Regions from separate parts of the Nonomuraea marmarensis genome, predicted to be linked through region 1. Evidence: predicted binding sites of a transcription regulator. Region 1 holds the regulator's gene; each other region holds the start of a gene.
The links. Region 1 encodes HrcA, which represses chaperone genes, less so after heat shock. Its sites were predicted from a motif close to TTGGCACTCTCNNNNNGAGAGTGCCAA; they were not measured.

Region 1 (5,356 bases):
GGACTGGGTGCCGGGGCGGACGTCGACCTCCTCGGTGCCGTCGAGCGTCTCCACCGCCAGGATGGTGCCGAGCGCGGCGGCCGTCATCGGGAGCTGGACGGTGCAGTGGAGGTCGTCGCCGCGCCGTTCGAAGATCTCGTGGGGCCGCTCGACGATCTCCAGGAAGAGGTCTCCGGGCGGGCCGCCGCCGGGGCCGACCTCGCCCTCGCCGGCGAGCTGGATGTGGGTGCCGTCCTCGACGCCCGCGGGGATGCGGACCTTGATCGTACGGCGGGTCCGCACGCGGCCGTCGCCGGAGCACTCCTGGCACGGGTGGCGGATGATGCTGCCGAACCCGCCGCACTGCGGGCATGGCCGCGAGGTCATGACCTGGCCCAGGAACGAGCGGGTGACCTGGGAGATCTCGCCACGCCCGTTGCACATGTCACACGTGTCGGGATGCGTGCCCGGCGCGGCGCCCGCCCCGTGGCAGACCTCGCAGAGCACGGCCGTGTCGACGACCAGCTCGCGGGTGGTGCCGAACGCCGTCTCGCGCAGGTCGAGCTCGACCCGGATGGTGGCGTTCCGGCCCCTGCGGGCACGCGTGCGCGGCCCCCGGGTGCCGGCCGCCGTGCCGAAGAAGGCGTCCATGATGTCGCTGAACGGGAAGCCCGCGCCGAATCCGCCCGCGCCCGCCGCCGCTCCGGCGCCGCCGAAGGGGTCGCCGCCCAGGTCGTACATCTGGCGCTTGTTCGGGTCGGACAGCACCTCGTAGGCCTGCGTGATCTCTTTGAACCGATCCTGGGTCTCAGGATCGGGGTTCACGTCGGGGTGCAGCTCGCGGGCGAGTCGGCGGTAGGCCTTCTTGATCTCGTCCTGACTGGCGTCACGGCGCACCCCGAGGGTGGCGTAGTAGTCGCTGTTTGCCACTTATCGACCTCTTAAGATGCAGCCAGGATCTGGCTGACGTATCGTGCCACCGCGCGTACGGCGCCCATCGTCACGGGATAGTCCATCCTGGTGGGACCCAGCACGCCCAGCCGGGCCAGTTGGTTGTCGCCAGAACCGTATCCGGTCGCGACGATGGATGTGCCCCGCAGGTAGGGGTTTTCCGAGCCGATGCGCACGGTGAGCGCGGACGGGGTGTCTGTGGAAGTCTCGCCGAGCAGCCGCATGAGGACGACCTGCTCCTCCAGCGCCTCGAGCACGTCGCGCAGGCCGGTGGAGAAGTCGGCGCCCGCGAGGTTGGCCGCGCCGGCGAAGACGATCTTCTCGTCGTGCCGCTCCACCAGCGTCTCGAGCAGCACCGACAGGATCGTGGCCACCACGGGCCGGTCTTCCAGGGGCAGTCGCTCCGGCAGGTCGGCGACCAGCTCGGGCACGTTGCCCAGGCCGCAACCGTCGAGGCAGGCGTTGAGCACCGCGCGCAGGTGGGCGATGCGGGTGTCCTCCACCACCTCGGGCAGCTCGATCACGCGCTGCTCGACGCGGCCGGTGTTGGTGATCAGCACGAGCATGACCCGGCGGTCGTTGAGCGGCACCAGCTCGACGTGCCTGACCGTCGAACGCGTCAGCGTCGGGTATTGCACGACCGCCACCTGCCTGGTCAGCTGCGCGAGCAGCCGGACCGTGCGGGTCACCACGTCATCGAGGTCGACCGCGCCGGCCAGGAACGTCTCGATCGCCCTGCGCTCGGCCCCCGACAGCGGCTTGACCTGCGAGAGCCGGTCGACGAACAGGCGATAGCCCTTGTCCGTCGGCACGCGGCCCGCGCTGGTGTGCGGCTGCGTGATGTAGCCCTCCTCCTCAAGCGCGGCCATGTCGTTTCTGACCGTGGCCGGGGAGACCTTGAGGTTGTGACGCTCGGCGAGCGCCTTGGAGCCCACCGGTTCGTTGGTGGACACGTAGTCTTCGACGATGGCGCGGAGCACCGCCAGCTTCCGATCGTCGAGCACGTGCTCACCTCCTGCCTCTGTCCCTACTGGGAAACGAGTCGTCTAGCACTCTGTGTTCCCGAGTGCCAAGTGTACGGCTCTCGCCCACAAGGTGCGATAACACCGGGTGCCATCCTGTTGCTAGCGTCTTACAAGCGACAGGCCTCACACTTGCGCACATGACCGACGATTCCCAGCCCCCGTCGTACGGCCCGCCGCCAGGGCAGGGTCCTTACCACGGTCAACCACAACCTCCCCAGCAACAATCTCCCCAGCCCGGGTACGGCCCGCAACCAGGCTCGCAGCCTGGATACGGCCCTCAGCCTGGCTCACAGCCCGGCTACGGCCCTCAGTCCGGTTATGGCCCTCAGTCCGGTTATGGCCCGCCACCGCAGTACGGGCCCCAGTACGGACCTCAGTACGGCCCGCCGCCTCAGTACGGACAATACGGCCAGCCACCCCAGTTCCCTCCACGAATCGACTCGAAAGCCATCAAACCGCGCCTCTGGTGGATCGCCCTCGTCTGGGGCATCGCCATCGTGTGCGCGGTCGCCGGTGTGGTCATCTTCGCCACCGGCCTGGTGAGCACCGTGTCCGAGCTGGCGCCGACCAGGACGTTCGCGTCGGGCGAAAGCGTCACGGTGCCCATCGACCCGGCGAACAAGCCGGCGATCTACATCGCCAGCGACACGGCCGTCAACTACGAGTGCGCAATCTCCGGCGGCCCCGGCCAGGCCAGGCTCGCCAAGACCACCGGCACTCAGACGGTAACGGACGGCAACGCCGTATGGGAGCAGATCCTCGTGATCAACGCGCCCGGCAAGGGCGACTACCAGCTGACCTGCACCAACCAGGAGCAGGCCACCGTACGTTACGGCGTCGGCCGCGAGCTGACCTCCGCCGCGGGCGGGATCGCCGGCGGGGTGGCCGCGCTGTTCCTGATTCCCGGCGCCGGGCTGCTCATCGCGATCGCCGGCACCGTCGTGGTCCTGGTACGCAGGAGCGGCTCCCGCAAGCGCCTTGCGGTCAGCGGGTGATTTGCTACGGTCCCCGTGTGTACGAGGGCGATGTACTTGCGGGAAATTGGCGGCGGCCGGGCAAGGGCAAGATCCCCAAAGTGCCCGCCGAGCCGGACCTCGTCGTCGAGGACGCCGACAGCGGCTTCTGCGGCGCGGTGGTGGCCTGCGACAAGGAGGCCGTCACGCTGGAGGACCGGTTCGGCAGGCGCCGCCTGTTCCCGCTCGCGCCGGCCGCGTTCCTGCTGGAGGGCAAGCCCGTGACCCTGGTACGCCCCTCGGGGGCTCCCGCGGGACCCCGGCGCAGCGCGTCGGGTTCGATCGCCGTGGAGGGCCTGCGAGCGAGAGTGGCCAGGGAGAGCCGGATCTACGTGGAGGGCGTGCACGACGCCGCCCTCGTGGAAAAGATCTGGGGCCATGACCTGCGGGTCGAGGGGGTCGTGGTCGAATATCTGGAGGGCGTGGACGATCTGCCCGCCATCGTGACGGAGTTCGCCCCCGAGCCGGGGCGCCGGCTGGGTGTGCTGGTCGACCATCTCGTGCTCGGTTCCAAGGAGAGCAGGATCGCCGCCGAGATCACCTCGCCGGACGTGCTCGTCGGCGGGCATCCGTACATCGACATCTGGCAGGCCGTCAAACCTTCCGTGCTGCGTATCCCCGGCTGGCCCGACGTGCCGCGCGGGGTGCCGTGGAAGGAGGGCGTGATCGCCGCCCTGGGCTGGCGCATGGAGCCCGCGGACGCCTGGCGGCGGATCCTCGGCGCCGTCTCGACCTACACAGACCTGGAGCCGGAGCTGCTCGGCCGGGTCGAGGAACTGATCGACTTCGTTACGGAGGCACCATGAGTCAGGACCAGCCCCAGCCACCGCCCGAGGACGACGACCGCACGCGATTCGTGTCCCCTTCGGACGTCCCACCGCCCGACGACGACCGCACACGCCGCGTCTCCCCTTCGGACATCCCCCCGAGTCAGGACTCCGGCCCTCAGCCGGGTTACGGGCAGCAACCCACCTCCGGGCCCGGCTACGGCCAGCAGCCCGGATCGCAGCCGGGCTACGGTCAACAGCCCGGCTCCCAGCCCGGCTATGGGCAGCAACCACCCAGTTACGATCAGCCCGGATACGGCCAGCCTGGATACGGCCAGCCGCCCGCGTACGGTCAGTCACAGCCCGGCTATGGACCGCCACCGCCCGGCTACGGCCCCCCGCCGCAACAGCCCGGCTACGGCTACGCCGCGGCCCCAGGCGAGCCGTACGTCCCCGGCCGCTTCGGCCCCCGCCCCGGCACCGACGACACCACGCTCGCCATGTTGTCGCACCTCCTGGGCCTGCTGGTCTCCTGGCTCGGCCCGCTGATCATCTACCTGATGAAGAAGGACGAGTCCCCCTACGTCAGGGACCAGGCCGCGGAGGCGCTCAACTTCCAGATCACGATGTTCATCGGCTACGTCGTGGCGGGCATCCTGGTGATCGTCTTCATCGGCATCCTGCTGCTGCCCGTCGTCTGGATCCTGTCCCTGATCTTCCACATCCAGGCCGCTATCGCCACGAACAAGGGCGAGAACTACCGCTACCCGTTCGCCATCCGCCTGATCACCTAGACCAGCAGATCCCTGATGAGGGCGTCGGCCAGCAGGCGCCCCTTGCGGGTGAGCACCATCAGGCCCGACCTGAACGCCTCGGGCTCCAGCAGGCCGCGCGTCAGAGCGCTCGCCACGGACGTACGCGCGGCGGGCGCCATGTCGGCGAGCGGATAGCCGGAGGCCAGCCGCAGCTCCAGCATCAGCCGCTCGGCGTCGCGGTCGTCATCGGAGAGCACCTCCCGGGCGTGGGCCGGCGAGGCGCCCGTGGCCAGCCGCTGGGCGTAGGCGGCCGGGTGTTTGACGTTCCACCAGCGGGTGCCGCCGACGTGGCTGTGCGCGCCGGGGCCCGCCGCCCACCAGTCGCCGCCGGTCCAGTAGAGCAGGTTGTGGCGGCAGCGCGCGTCGTCGGAGCCGGCCCAGTTGGACACCTCGTACCAGCGGAACCCGGCCTCGGCCAGCATCTCGTCGGCGATCTGGTAGCGGTCGGCGGCCACGTCGTCGTCGGGCATGGGCAACTCGCCGCGCCTGATCCTGGCGGCCAGCCTGGTGCCGTCCTCGACGATCAGCGAGTACGCCGACACGTGGTCGGGCCCGGCCTCGATCGCCGCGGCCAGCGAGGCCCGCCAGTCGTCGTCGGACTCACCGGGCGTGCTGTAGATCAGGTCCAGGTTGACGTGCTCGAACCCGGCCGCCTTCGCCTCGCGGACGGCCGCCGCCGCCCGGCCCGGCGTGTGCCTGCGGTCGAGCACCTGGAGCACGTGCTCGCGCGCACTCTGCATGCCGAAGCTGACCCGGTTGAACCCGCCGTGGCGGAGCTTGTCCAGATAGGCGGGGTCCACCGACTC
Region 2 (5,356 bases), on a different contig from region 1:
GCCGCCGCCCGGCATGGCCGGAGCGGCAGGGTTCTTCTCGGGCTTCTCGGCGATGACGGCCTCGGTGGTGAGGAAGAGCGCCGCGATGGAGGCGGCGTTCTGTAGCGCGGAGCGCGTCACCTTGGCCGGGTCGAGGATCCCGGCTTCGAACATGTTGACGTATTCGCCGGTGGCGGCGTTCAGGCCCTCACCCGGGGTGAGGTTACGAACCTTCTCCACCACGACGCCGCCTTCGAGGCCGGCGTTGACGGCGATCTGCTTCAGCGGCTCCTCGAGCGCCTTCTTCACGATCGCCGCACCGGTGGCCTCGTCGCCATTGAGCTCGAGCTTGTCGAACGCCTTGGCGCCCGCCTGCAGCAGCGCCACGCCACCGCCGGGCACGATGCCCTCCTCGACGGCCGCCTTCGCGTTGCGCACGGCGTCCTCGATGCGGTGCTTGCGCTCCTTCAGCTCGACCTCGGTCGCCGCGCCGGCCTTGATGACGGCCACGCCGCCAGCCAGCTTGGCGAGCCGCTCCTGGAGCTTCTCGCGGTCGTAGTCGGAGTCGGTCCGCTCGATCTCGGCGCGGATCTCGTTGACCCGGCCGGAGATCTGCTCGGCGTCACCGGCGCCGTCCACGATCGTGGTCTCGTCCTTGGTCACCACGATCTTGCGAGCACGGCCCAGCAGGTCGAGAGTGGCGGTCTCGAGCTTGAGGCCGACCTCCTCGGCGACGACCTGGCCACCGGTCAGGATGGCGATGTCGGCGAGCATGGCCTTGCGGCGGTCGCCGAAGCCCGGGGCCTTGACGGCCACGGAGCGGAACAGGCCGCGGATCTTGTTGACGACCAGGGTGGCCAGGGCCTCGCCCTCGACGTCCTCAGCGATGATCAGCAGCGGCTTGCCGGACTGCACGACCTTGTCGAGCAGCGGCAGCAGGTCCTTGTTGGCGGAGACCTTGCTGTTGACGATCAGGATGTACGGGTCCTCGAGCACGGCCTCCATGCGGTCGGAGTCGGTGACGAAGTACATCGACGTCATGCCCTTGTCGAAGCGCATGCCCTCGGTGAGCTCGAGCTCGAGGCCGAAGGTGTTGCTCTCCTCGACGGTGATGACGCCTTCCTTGCCGACCTTGTCCATCGCCTCGGCGATGAGCGAGCCGATCTCGGGGTCGGCGGCGGAGATGGAGGCGGTGGAGGCGATCTGCTCCTTGGTCTCCACATCCTTGGCCAGCTTCGAGAGCTCCTCGCTGACCCGCTCGACGGCCGCCTCGATGCCCTTCTTCAGAGCCATCGGGTTGGCGCCGGCGGCCACATTGCGCAGGCCCTCGCGCACCAGCGCCTGGGCGAGCACGGTGGCGGTGGTGGTGCCGTCACCCGCGACGTCGTCGGTCTTCTTGGCGACTTCCTTGACCAGCTCGGCGCCGATCTTCTCCCAGGGGTCCTCGAGCTCGATCTCCTTGGCGATGGACACACCGTCGTTGGTGATCGTGGGAGCGCCCCACTTCTTCTCCAGCACGACGTTGCGCCCCTTGGGACCCAAGGTCACCTTGACGGCGTCGGCGAGCTGGTTCATACCGCGCTCGAGACCGCGCCGGGCGTCCTCGTCAAACGCGATCATCTTGGCTGCCATAAGGCTAGACCTCCCAGATACAGGGTGGCTTGTCGTGGACCGAGCCGACGCCCGCGACGGCATGGGTCAGCCTCTCCTTCGGCAGACCCCATCGTCTCGATCCGAGTGTTGGCACTCTGCTGCACAGAGTGCCAACGAACTGTTTAGCACTCTACCCTGCCGAGTGCAAGCGAACGCCACCCTGCCCAGTGTCCAAGCCCAGGTCAGTCAGTCTGTCCGGCGAGCCGCCCCATAGGTGCGCGGCGGACCGCTGGACGCGGCCCGCCATACCCAAGTCGACGAAAGGATGTGTGGCAGGCACGCACGGACTGCGCTGCCGTGCGATCCCGCCGGTGCATACCAGTGCGGTGTTTCAGACCGCGCGGACGGACTCCGCCTGCGGCCCCTTCTGGCCCTGCGTGATCTCGAACTCGACGCGCTGGCCCTGTTCGAGAGATCGATACCCGTCCATCATGATCGCTGAGTAATGGACGAATACATCCTTACCACCGTCTACCGCGATGAAGCCGTAGCCCTTGTCCGCGTTGAACCACTTGACGGTGCCCTGCGCCACTTCCGACTCCTCTTACTGGGCCCTCAGATCCCGCCCATTCCTCCGCGAGACCCGGTAATCGTATGACTTAACGGAAAATCAGGCCAGACGATCGCCCTCGACCATACCTGTGGCACGGGGTTTGGCAACAGAGTCAATCCGCAAACTACGTATTTCTTCGCAACCGAGGTCGTTCAACGTTGAATTGCCTGGGAAAAGCAGAAGGCGCCCGCAAGGGGCGCCTTCAAGATGTGATGGGTGGCACTCAGCCGCCGGCAACCGCCGGGATGATGGAGATCTGAGTGCCTTCAGGTGCTGGAGTGTCGAGCCCGTCGGCGAAACGGACGTCCTCTTCCCCCACATAAACGTTGACAAAACGACGAATCTTGCCCGATTCATCCAGAATTCTCGCGCCGATCCCCGGGTAGTCGGAGTCGAGCTTGGCAAGCACGTCACGAAGAGTCGCACCCTCGCCACTGACTTCCGCGTTACCGCCGGTGTAGGTGCGCAGAATGGTGGGAATCCGCACAGAAACGCTCATGTTTAACTCGCCTTTCCTGGTTGTCAGACAGTCGCGCGGAACGCGTCGAGAGAGGGCCGGATCACGGCGGTGGGCGTGGCGCCGTCGCTGATCGCGTCGAGCGTCTTGAGCCCGTCGCCGGTGTTCAGCACCACGGTCTCGGCCTCGGGGTCGAGCTGTCCCGTCTCGACGAGCTTCTTGAGCACGCCCACGGTCACCCCGCCCGCGGTCTCGGCGAAGACGCCCTCGGTGGCCGCCAGCAGCCTGATCGCCGCCACGATCTCGGCGTCGGTGACGTCCTCGACGCCCCCTCCGGTCCGCCGGGCGATGTCCAGCACGTACGGCCCATCAGCGGGATTGCCGATGGCCAGCGACTTGGCGATGGTGTCGGGCTTGACCGGCTGGACGACGTCGTGCCCGGCCTTGTAGGCGGTCGAGACCGGCGAGCACCCGGCCGCCTGCGCCCCGAAGATCTTGTACGGCGTGTCCTCGACCAGCCCCAGCGTCACCAGTTCCTTGAAGCCCTTGTCGATCTTCGTGAGCTGGGAGCCGGAGGCGATGGGAATGATGATCTGCTCGGGCAGCCGCCACCCGAGTTGCTCGGCGATCTCGTACGCGAGCGTCTTGGAGCCCTCGGCGTAGTAGGGCCGCAGGTTGATGTTGGTGAAACCCCACTTGTCGCCCAGCGGGTCACCGATCAGCTCGGAGCAGAACCTGTTGACGTCGTCATAGGTGCCCTCGATGCCGATCAGCTTGCCCCCGAACACCCGGGCCATGGCGATCTTGGCCTGTTCGAGGTTGGCCGGGATGAACACGCACGCCTCCAGCCCCGCCCGCGCCGCCGCGGCCGTGACCGCGCCCGCGAGGTTGCCGGTGGAGGAGCAGGAAAGGGTGTGGAAGCCGAAGTTACGCGCCGCCTCCACCGCCATGGCGACGACCCGGTCCTTGAAGGAATGAGTGGGGTTGCCCGAGTCGTCCTTCACGTACAGGGACTTGATGCCGAGCGCCCGCCCGAGATTGCCCGCCTTGACCAGTTTGGTCCAGCCCGGGTTCATGTTGGGCTTACTGGCGACGTCGGCCGGGACGGGCAACAACGACCGGTAACGCCAGATGTTTGCGGGACCCGACTCGATGTCCGCCCGGGTCACGTCGCCGAAAGAGTAGGCCGCCTCCAGCGGCCCGAAACACTCCTGACAGGCGAAGCTGGGACCCAGGGGGTAACGCGTGCCGCACTCACGGCAGGACAGAGCGACTGCAGGACCAAAGTCGAGCGACATGAAGCGAGGCCTTCCCTCATCTTCGCCCGCGGCCACCTTGACCGCGAACCGGAATTGGCACCTTGTCCCGGTCGGCCTCGCCAGGTCGCGAGTCACAAGCCGGGAGGGTTGCCGGGGCTTCGCAGGGCCGGTCCCTCCGCCCCTCTGGATGAGCAATATTCAGTTGTTGAAAAGGACTCTACCCGTCCAAGTGGCCGAAACAGCCACCCGTCTCAGCATACGAGACGCCGAGTCTCAGCGGTAGTCGTCTCCCAGCACGCCCTGCACGTATTTCCGCGCCTGGTGGATGCGGGACTTGGCGGTGCCGAGCGGGATGCCGAGCTGCTCGGCCACCTCGTTGTAGTCGAGCTGGACGATGTCGCGCAACACCAGCGCCTGCGCCAGATCGGGCTTGTCGGCCTCCAGCGCCTCCATCGCGTCGAGCAGGTCGAGCCGCGAGCCCGCGATCACGCTGACCCGCCGCGCGTCGGGCTTCTGCATCGGCAGCTCGTCCGAGCTCTGCTCGGCCGCCCTGCGCTTGAGCGACCTGTACGTGGTCCGCGCGCAGTTGGCCGTCACGATGTGCAGCCACGTGCTGAACCTGGCCCGCCCCTCGAACCGCCCGATGTTGCGCGCCACGGCCAGCAGCGTGTCCTGCGAGGCCTCCTCCGCGTCCTGGCGGTAGGGCAGGATCCGGGCGCAGTGACGCATCACATCGGGCTCGATCCGCGCCAGAAGCTCGCCAAGTGCGCGATGATCTCCGACAGCGGCGGAGCGGGCGAGTTCCTCGGTTAGCTCATCAAGCGCCATAGCTGGGATCCTATGGTCGAAGGGAGCGTAGATGAACAGCGTCCTGGTGGCCTCCAACAGAGGGCCCGTCTCCTTCACCGTCTCCGACGACGGCGAGCTGACCATGAAGCGGGGAGGTGGCGGCCTGGTGTCCGGTCTGTCCGGAGTGGCCAAGAAAGACGGCGTCCTGTGGGTGTGCGCGGCGTTGTCCGACGGCGACCGCAGCGCCGTGCGCCTGGTGCCCGGCGGCCGGATCGACCACGCCGGCTATGACACGGGCCCGCTGCGGATGCTCGACATCCCGCCGGCCACCTTCCACCGCGCCTACAACGCGGTGGCCAACTCCACCCTGTGGTTCGTCAACCACCTGCTCTACGACATCCCCAACGCGCCCAGCTTCGGCACCAGGTTCGCGCGCGAGTGGGAGTCCTACCGCGACTACAACGGCGCGTTCGCGCTGGCGCTGGCCGAGGAGGCCGGGCACGGCGCCCGCGTGATGGTGCAGGACTACCACCTGACGCTGACCCCGGCGATGCTCCGCGCCGAGCGGCCCGACCTGCGCATCGCGCACTTCAGCCACACCCCGTGGGCGCCGCCCGAATACTTCTCCCTGCTGCCCGACGAGGTGGCCGGAGAGGTCCTGGAGGG
Region 3 (5,356 bases), on a different contig from region 1:
TCGCCGAGTTGCACGGCGAGGTGCTGGTCGGTCTCGTCCAGCCTGGTCGTGAGGCGTTGCTCGACGTCGGCCAGGCGGGCCGCGACCTGATCGTCGGCCTCCTTGAGCCGGGTGACGAGCCGGTCGTCCGCCTCGAGGAGGCTCCTGGCCAGGCGCTGGTCGGTCTCGTCCAGCCGGGCGGTGAGCCCTTTGTCGGTTTCGTGCAGCCGGGCAGTGATTCGCTGGTCAGTCTCTTCCAGGCGTGCGTTGAGGCTCTGGTCGGTCTGCTCCAGCCGTACGGTGAGACCTTGGTCGGTCTCGTCGAGGCGGGCGGTGAGCCGTTGCTCGGCGGCGTCCATCTTGATGGCCACCTGCTCGGCCGTGCCGGCGACGCCCTCCGACACCTCGCTGACCACGATCTCCACGCGGTCGGTGCGGGCGGTCAGCTCCGACATTGACTTGTCGAGCCTGGTGAAGCGGCCGGCGGCGGCCTCCATGCTGGAGTTGAGACTGGCCAGCTTGGTGGCGAAGTCCGACATCCCCCTGGTGATGCCATCAGTGGTGTCGAGTACGGACTGCAGCCGGTTGAGCGCTTCGTCCACGCTCTCGCCCACGGTGCCGAGGTCGGCCCAGAGACTCGGCAACTCGGAGACCGGCGCCACGCGGGCGTCCACGTTGCCCACCCGCTCCCCGACGGCGTCCACATGGTCGCGTACGGCCTCCACGTGCTGTGCCAGCCCCTCCGCCCACATCGGCGGCTTGGCGGTGATGTCGTCCAGCCGCCCGCTGACCGCCTCCAGGGTGCCGCTGAGGCCGCCGAGCTCGCGTTCGCGGACCTCGCGCAGCAGCCACTCCATGCCTTCGAGCCGCTGGCGGATCTCGTCGAGCACGGCTCCCTGCGTGCGCTGCTCGTACACGTGGTCTTGGGCGGCGCGGTTGAGCAGATCTCGCATTCGCTCGGAGACGGCGGTATGGGCGCCTGCCTGAAGAAGGGTGGTGTGGTTGGAATTGTCCACCGAAAGCTCCTTCGCTCGCCGACGGTCTGCCGCGCAGCGGTGGGGTAGGTCCGGTTTGCAGATGAAAGAGCGAGAACGCGGTTAACCGCATTAGGGGGAAGAACTCCCGCCCGCCCACCTTAGCCTCTCGATCAAGGTCCGTCAGGGGTGAATTGAAAGATCGCGCTTAGCCGCTCAATGACCGGTTTCGGTGGCGTTCAGGCTGGTGGGGGCGTGTTGCAGATGAGTACCGATGGTTTATCGATAATCCGGGTCAAGATGATTACTGCAGACTTGTCGCCGTTTAGTCGGAGGTCGGTGCGCAGGCGTTCGATGTCGATGGCGGAGCCGCGCTTCTTGATGGTGACATTACCGATTTGCCGCCTTCGGAGTTCGGCCCGGAGCCTTTTTAGCGAGAACGGCAGGACTTCCGCTATTTCGTATCTCGCGGCCCATGGGGTTTCTATCGGGTCATCGCCGGTGATGTAGGCGATCATCGGGTCGGGCAGGCGGCCGTCGACCATTTCGGCCACCTCGCCGACGAGGTGCGCGCGGATCGCGGCGCCGTCCGGCTCGAAGAGGTAGCGCCCGACGGGGCCGACGGGGGCCTGGGCTCCGGTGGCCGTCAGGGTGTGCCCGCCCGGCAGCAGCGTGGCCCGCCTCCCACCGCCCTCCTGCCCGCCGCTCCGGCCGCCCTCCTGGTCGGCCTTCTGGTCGGTCTTCGGCCAGTTCCAGAGGGTCGCTTCCTTGACCTCGCCCTTGAACGAGACCCATTCGGTCTCGGCGCCTTCGGGGATGAACTCGTACGGGATGCCGGGGGCGACCTTGAGGCACGCCCTGCGGGCCCCGGAGAGCAGGTCCAGCACCACGGGCCACGGCGGTGAGTAGGCCATGGGGTCGAACGTCCTGCCCCTGCTCGTACGCCGGGCCGGGTCGGCGAACAGGACGTCGTACTCTTCGGGCCTGATGCTCGCCGCGTCCCCCACGGTCACCGTGATCCTGGTCCCCAGCCCGAGCGCCTCGGCGTTGGCCCTGGCCACGGCCACGGTCAGTGGGTCGGTGTCCACGGCTGTCACGGTGCAGCCGGCCCGGGCCAGCGCGAGGAAGTCGCCACCGATGCCGCAACAGGCATCCACCACCCTCGGCCCGTCCGCCGGGGACGCGGCGATGATGCGGCGGGCGCGGTGCTCGGCCACCTCGGTCCGGGTGGCCTGCTCCAGGCCGTGCGGCGTGAAGTACATCCGCCCGGCGTCCTCGCCGAACTTGGCCCTGGCCCGTTCCCTGAGCCCGGCCTGGGTGAGGGCGGCGGAGGTGAGCGCGGCGTCGTACGTCTTGCGGAGTTTCGTGGCGGCGGCGACCGGGTCGGCGGCGGTCAGCTCCTGGGCCTCGGCGAGCGCTCGCTGCCCGAGCGGGGTCAGCAGTGCGGTGAAGGCGTCGAGGTCCACATCACACGACGTTATCGCCCTGCGGGAGCGCTCGTACCGACGCGCCATGAGAGGTCAAGTGGTAGGTGTCTAGGGGAAGGTCCCTGGGTCTGATCGCTCTCAGCAGACGCGTTCGTGTTGACTGTCAAGCCCCTCTTGCATATGTTTCCTGTTGGCACTCTCCCCTTGAGAGTGCCAACGTGCGACGAGGCAGGTCTGACACCCGCGACGGCAGGCCCAGCTGGTCGCCTCTTCTAGATCAAACAAATCTGAAGGGGAGGTCCGATCGTGACGACCGCCACCAAGGTTCCCGTTAAGCCGCTCGGCGACCGCATTGTGGTTCAGCCGCTAGAGGCCGAGCAGACCACCGCTTCCGGCCTGGTCATCCCGGACACCGCCAAGGAGAAGCCGCAAGAGGGCAAGGTCCTCGCGGTGGGCCCTGGCAACTGGGACGAGGACGGCGACAAGCGGATTCCGCTCGACGTCTCGGAGGGCGACATCGTCCTCTACAGCAAGTACGGCGGCACCGAGGTCAAGTACGGCGGCGAGGAGTACCTCGTGCTCTCCGCCCGCGATGTTCTCGCGATCATCGAGAAGTAAGCCGGATGTGTCGAGCCCCGGGCGCTTGTGAGGGCGGCCGGGGCTTTCGACGCTAGGAGAGGACATTCAGCAATGGCGAAGATCCTGGAGTTCAACGAGGACGCCCGCCGCGCTCTTGAGCGTGGTGTGAACGCCCTCGCGGACGCCGTGAAGGTTACCCTCGGCCCGCGTGGCCGCAACGTCGTCATCGACAAGAAGTTCGGTGCTCCGACGATCACGAACGATGGTGTGACCATCGCTCGTGAGATCGAGCTGGAGGAGCGCTACGAAAACCTCGGCGCCCAGCTCGCCAAGGAAGTTGCCACCAAGACCAACGACATCGCGGGCGACGGCACCACCACCGCGACCGTCCTGGCCCAGGCCATGGTCCGCGAGGGCCTGCGCAACGTGGCCGCCGGCGCGTCGCCGCTGTCGCTCAAGCGCGGCATCGACAAGGCCGCCAAGGTGATCAGCGACAAGCTGCTCGCCAGCGCCCGCCCGGTCGAGGACAAGAAGGAGATCGCCAACGTCGCGACGATCTCCGCTCAGGACGCGCAGATCGGCGACCTGATCGCCGAGGCGTTCGACAAGGTGGGCAAGGACGGTGTCCTCACCGTCGAAGAGTCCAACGCCATGGGCATGGAGCTCGAGTTCACCGAGGGCATGCAGTTCGACAAGGGCTACCTGTCGGCCTACATGGTGACCGACCCCGAGCGGATGGAGTCCGTCCTCGAGGACGCCTACATCCTGCTCACCCAGAGCAAGATCGCCTCCATCGCGGACTTCCTGCCGCTGCTGGAGCAGATCGCCCAGACGAAGAAGCCGCTGCTCGTGGTCGCCGAGGACGTCGAGGGCGAGGCCCTGGCCGTCCTGGTCACCAACAAGATCCGCGGCACGTTCACCTCCGTGGGCGTCAAAGCCCCCGGCTTCGGCGACCGCCGCAAGGCGATGCTGCAGGACATGGCCATCCTCACCGGCGGCCAGGTCGTCAGCGAGGAGGTCGGCCTCAAGCTCGAGCACGTCGGCCTCGAGGTGCTCGGCCAGGCCCGCCGCGTCGTCGTCACCAAGGACGCCACGACCATTGTCGACGGCGCCGGCGACGCGCAGGCCATCGAGGACCGCGTCAAGGAGATCAAGATTGCCATCGAGCAGTCCGACTCCGACTGGGACCGCGAGAAGCTGCAGGAGCGGCTGGCCAAGCTCGCCGGCGGTGTGTGCGTGCTGCGTGTCGGCGCCGCCACCGAGGTGGAGCTGAAGGAGAAGAAGCACCGCCTGGAGGACGCGATCTCCGCGACGCGCGCCGCCATCGAGGAGGGCATCGTCTCCGGCGGTGGCTCCGCGCTGATCCACGTCTCCAAGGACCTCGACGACCTCGGCCTGACGGGCGACGAGGCCACGGGTGTCGGCGTCGTACGCCGCGCCCTGGTGGAGCCGGCCCGCTGGATCGCCGAGAACGCCGGCCTCGAGGGCTACGTGGTGACGCACAAGATCGCCGAGCTGTCGCCCGGCGAGGGCCTCAACGCGGCCACCGGCGAATACGGCAACCTGATCGACCAGGGTGTCATCGACCCGGTGAAGGTCACGCGGTCGGCCGTGCAGAACGCGGCTTCGATCGCGGGCATGCTGCTCACCACCGAGGTGCTCGTGGTGGACAAGCCCGAGGAGGAGGCCCCGGCCAACGGCCAGGGTCACGGTCACGGCCACGGCCACTGACCGGTCCCCGTCCCTCTCGCCACGGCCCGCACCCCTTCGGAGGGGGTGCGGGCCGTGCGGGTTTTGTGGTGCCGTACCGGAATCGAGTGTGAGGAGGCGGTGGAGGATGCGATACGGGCGGGCGGCGGAGCGGTTGCGGATGCTCGCCGAGGCGTGTGAGCAGACCAAACGCGTACCGACGGAAGAGCCGTTCCTGCGCGAGGCGTACGTCTTCGGCGACCTGCTGGACGGAGCCGATCCCATTGATCACATCGAGGTCGTCTTCGTGCTGAACCTGCCGCCGGAGAAGGTGGCTTGGGGGTCTCATCCGCCGGGCACCGCGTGGCTGGTCGACTTCCTGCGGCTGGACAAAGGTGGAATCGCCTACTGGTGGCGCTCCTTCCAGGATCCGGTGGGGAACCACCTCATCCGTAGCCCGGTCCGGTTCTGGTCACTGGGTGGGCCCGAGAAAGCCGTGCTCGATGCGCTGGCCGGGCGTCGCTTCAACCTGCTGCGCCGGGTGACGCCTGATGCTGAGGAGGAGCGGGCCCAGGTCGCCGGTGAGCTCCAGACGGCCCTGGACCACTTGCGCGCTGTACACGGCTCGTACTGGGACCGCCAGTGGCGTCGGGAGCATCGCGGGCTCGGCCGGTATCCGGAGCATCACCTGTGGGAGGCCGTTCAGGG

Region 2: groL (chaperonin GroEL) is a predicted target of HrcA. The motif match lies at 1,720-1,746, and genes of this name have one in related genera.
Region 3: groES (co-chaperone GroES) is a predicted target of HrcA. The motif match lies at 2,571-2,597, and genes of this name have one in related genera.

The regions. Positions count from the first base shown of each region.
Region 1 is NZ_JBICRM010000002.1:310,704-316,059, reverse strand. Features, by position in the region: gene dnaJ (molecular chaperone DnaJ) at 1-909, opposite strand, end outside; gene hrcA (heat-inducible transcriptional repressor HrcA) at 921-1,934, opposite strand; gene ACFLIM_RS04445 (hypothetical protein) at 2,453-2,950, shown strand; gene ACFLIM_RS04440 (DUF3097 domain-containing protein) at 2,968-3,774, shown strand; gene ACFLIM_RS04435 (DUF4870 domain-containing protein) at 3,771-4,529, shown strand; gene hemW (radical SAM family heme chaperone HemW) at 4,526-5,356, opposite strand, start outside.
Region 2 is NZ_JBICRM010000021.1:134,970-140,325, forward strand. Features, by position in the region: gene groL (chaperonin GroEL) at 1-1,611, opposite strand, end outside; gene ACFLIM_RS30590 (cold-shock protein) at 1,964-2,164, opposite strand; gene ACFLIM_RS30595 (MoaD/ThiS family protein) at 2,409-2,684, opposite strand; gene thrC (threonine synthase) at 2,708-3,940, opposite strand; SAM riboswitch class I at 3,954-4,095, opposite strand; gene ACFLIM_RS30605 (RNA polymerase sigma factor) at 4,175-4,729, opposite strand; gene ACFLIM_RS30610 (alpha,alpha-trehalose-phosphate synthase (UDP-forming)) at 4,761-5,356, shown strand, end outside.
Region 3 is NZ_JBICRM010000019.1:54,633-59,988, forward strand. Features, by position in the region: gene ACFLIM_RS28410 (hypothetical protein) at 1-995, opposite strand, end outside; gene ACFLIM_RS28415 (THUMP-like domain-containing protein) at 1,193-2,419, opposite strand; gene groES (co-chaperone GroES) at 2,687-2,998, shown strand; gene groL (chaperonin GroEL) at 3,071-4,690, shown strand; gene ACFLIM_RS28430 (DUF7711 family protein) at 4,797-5,356, shown strand, end outside.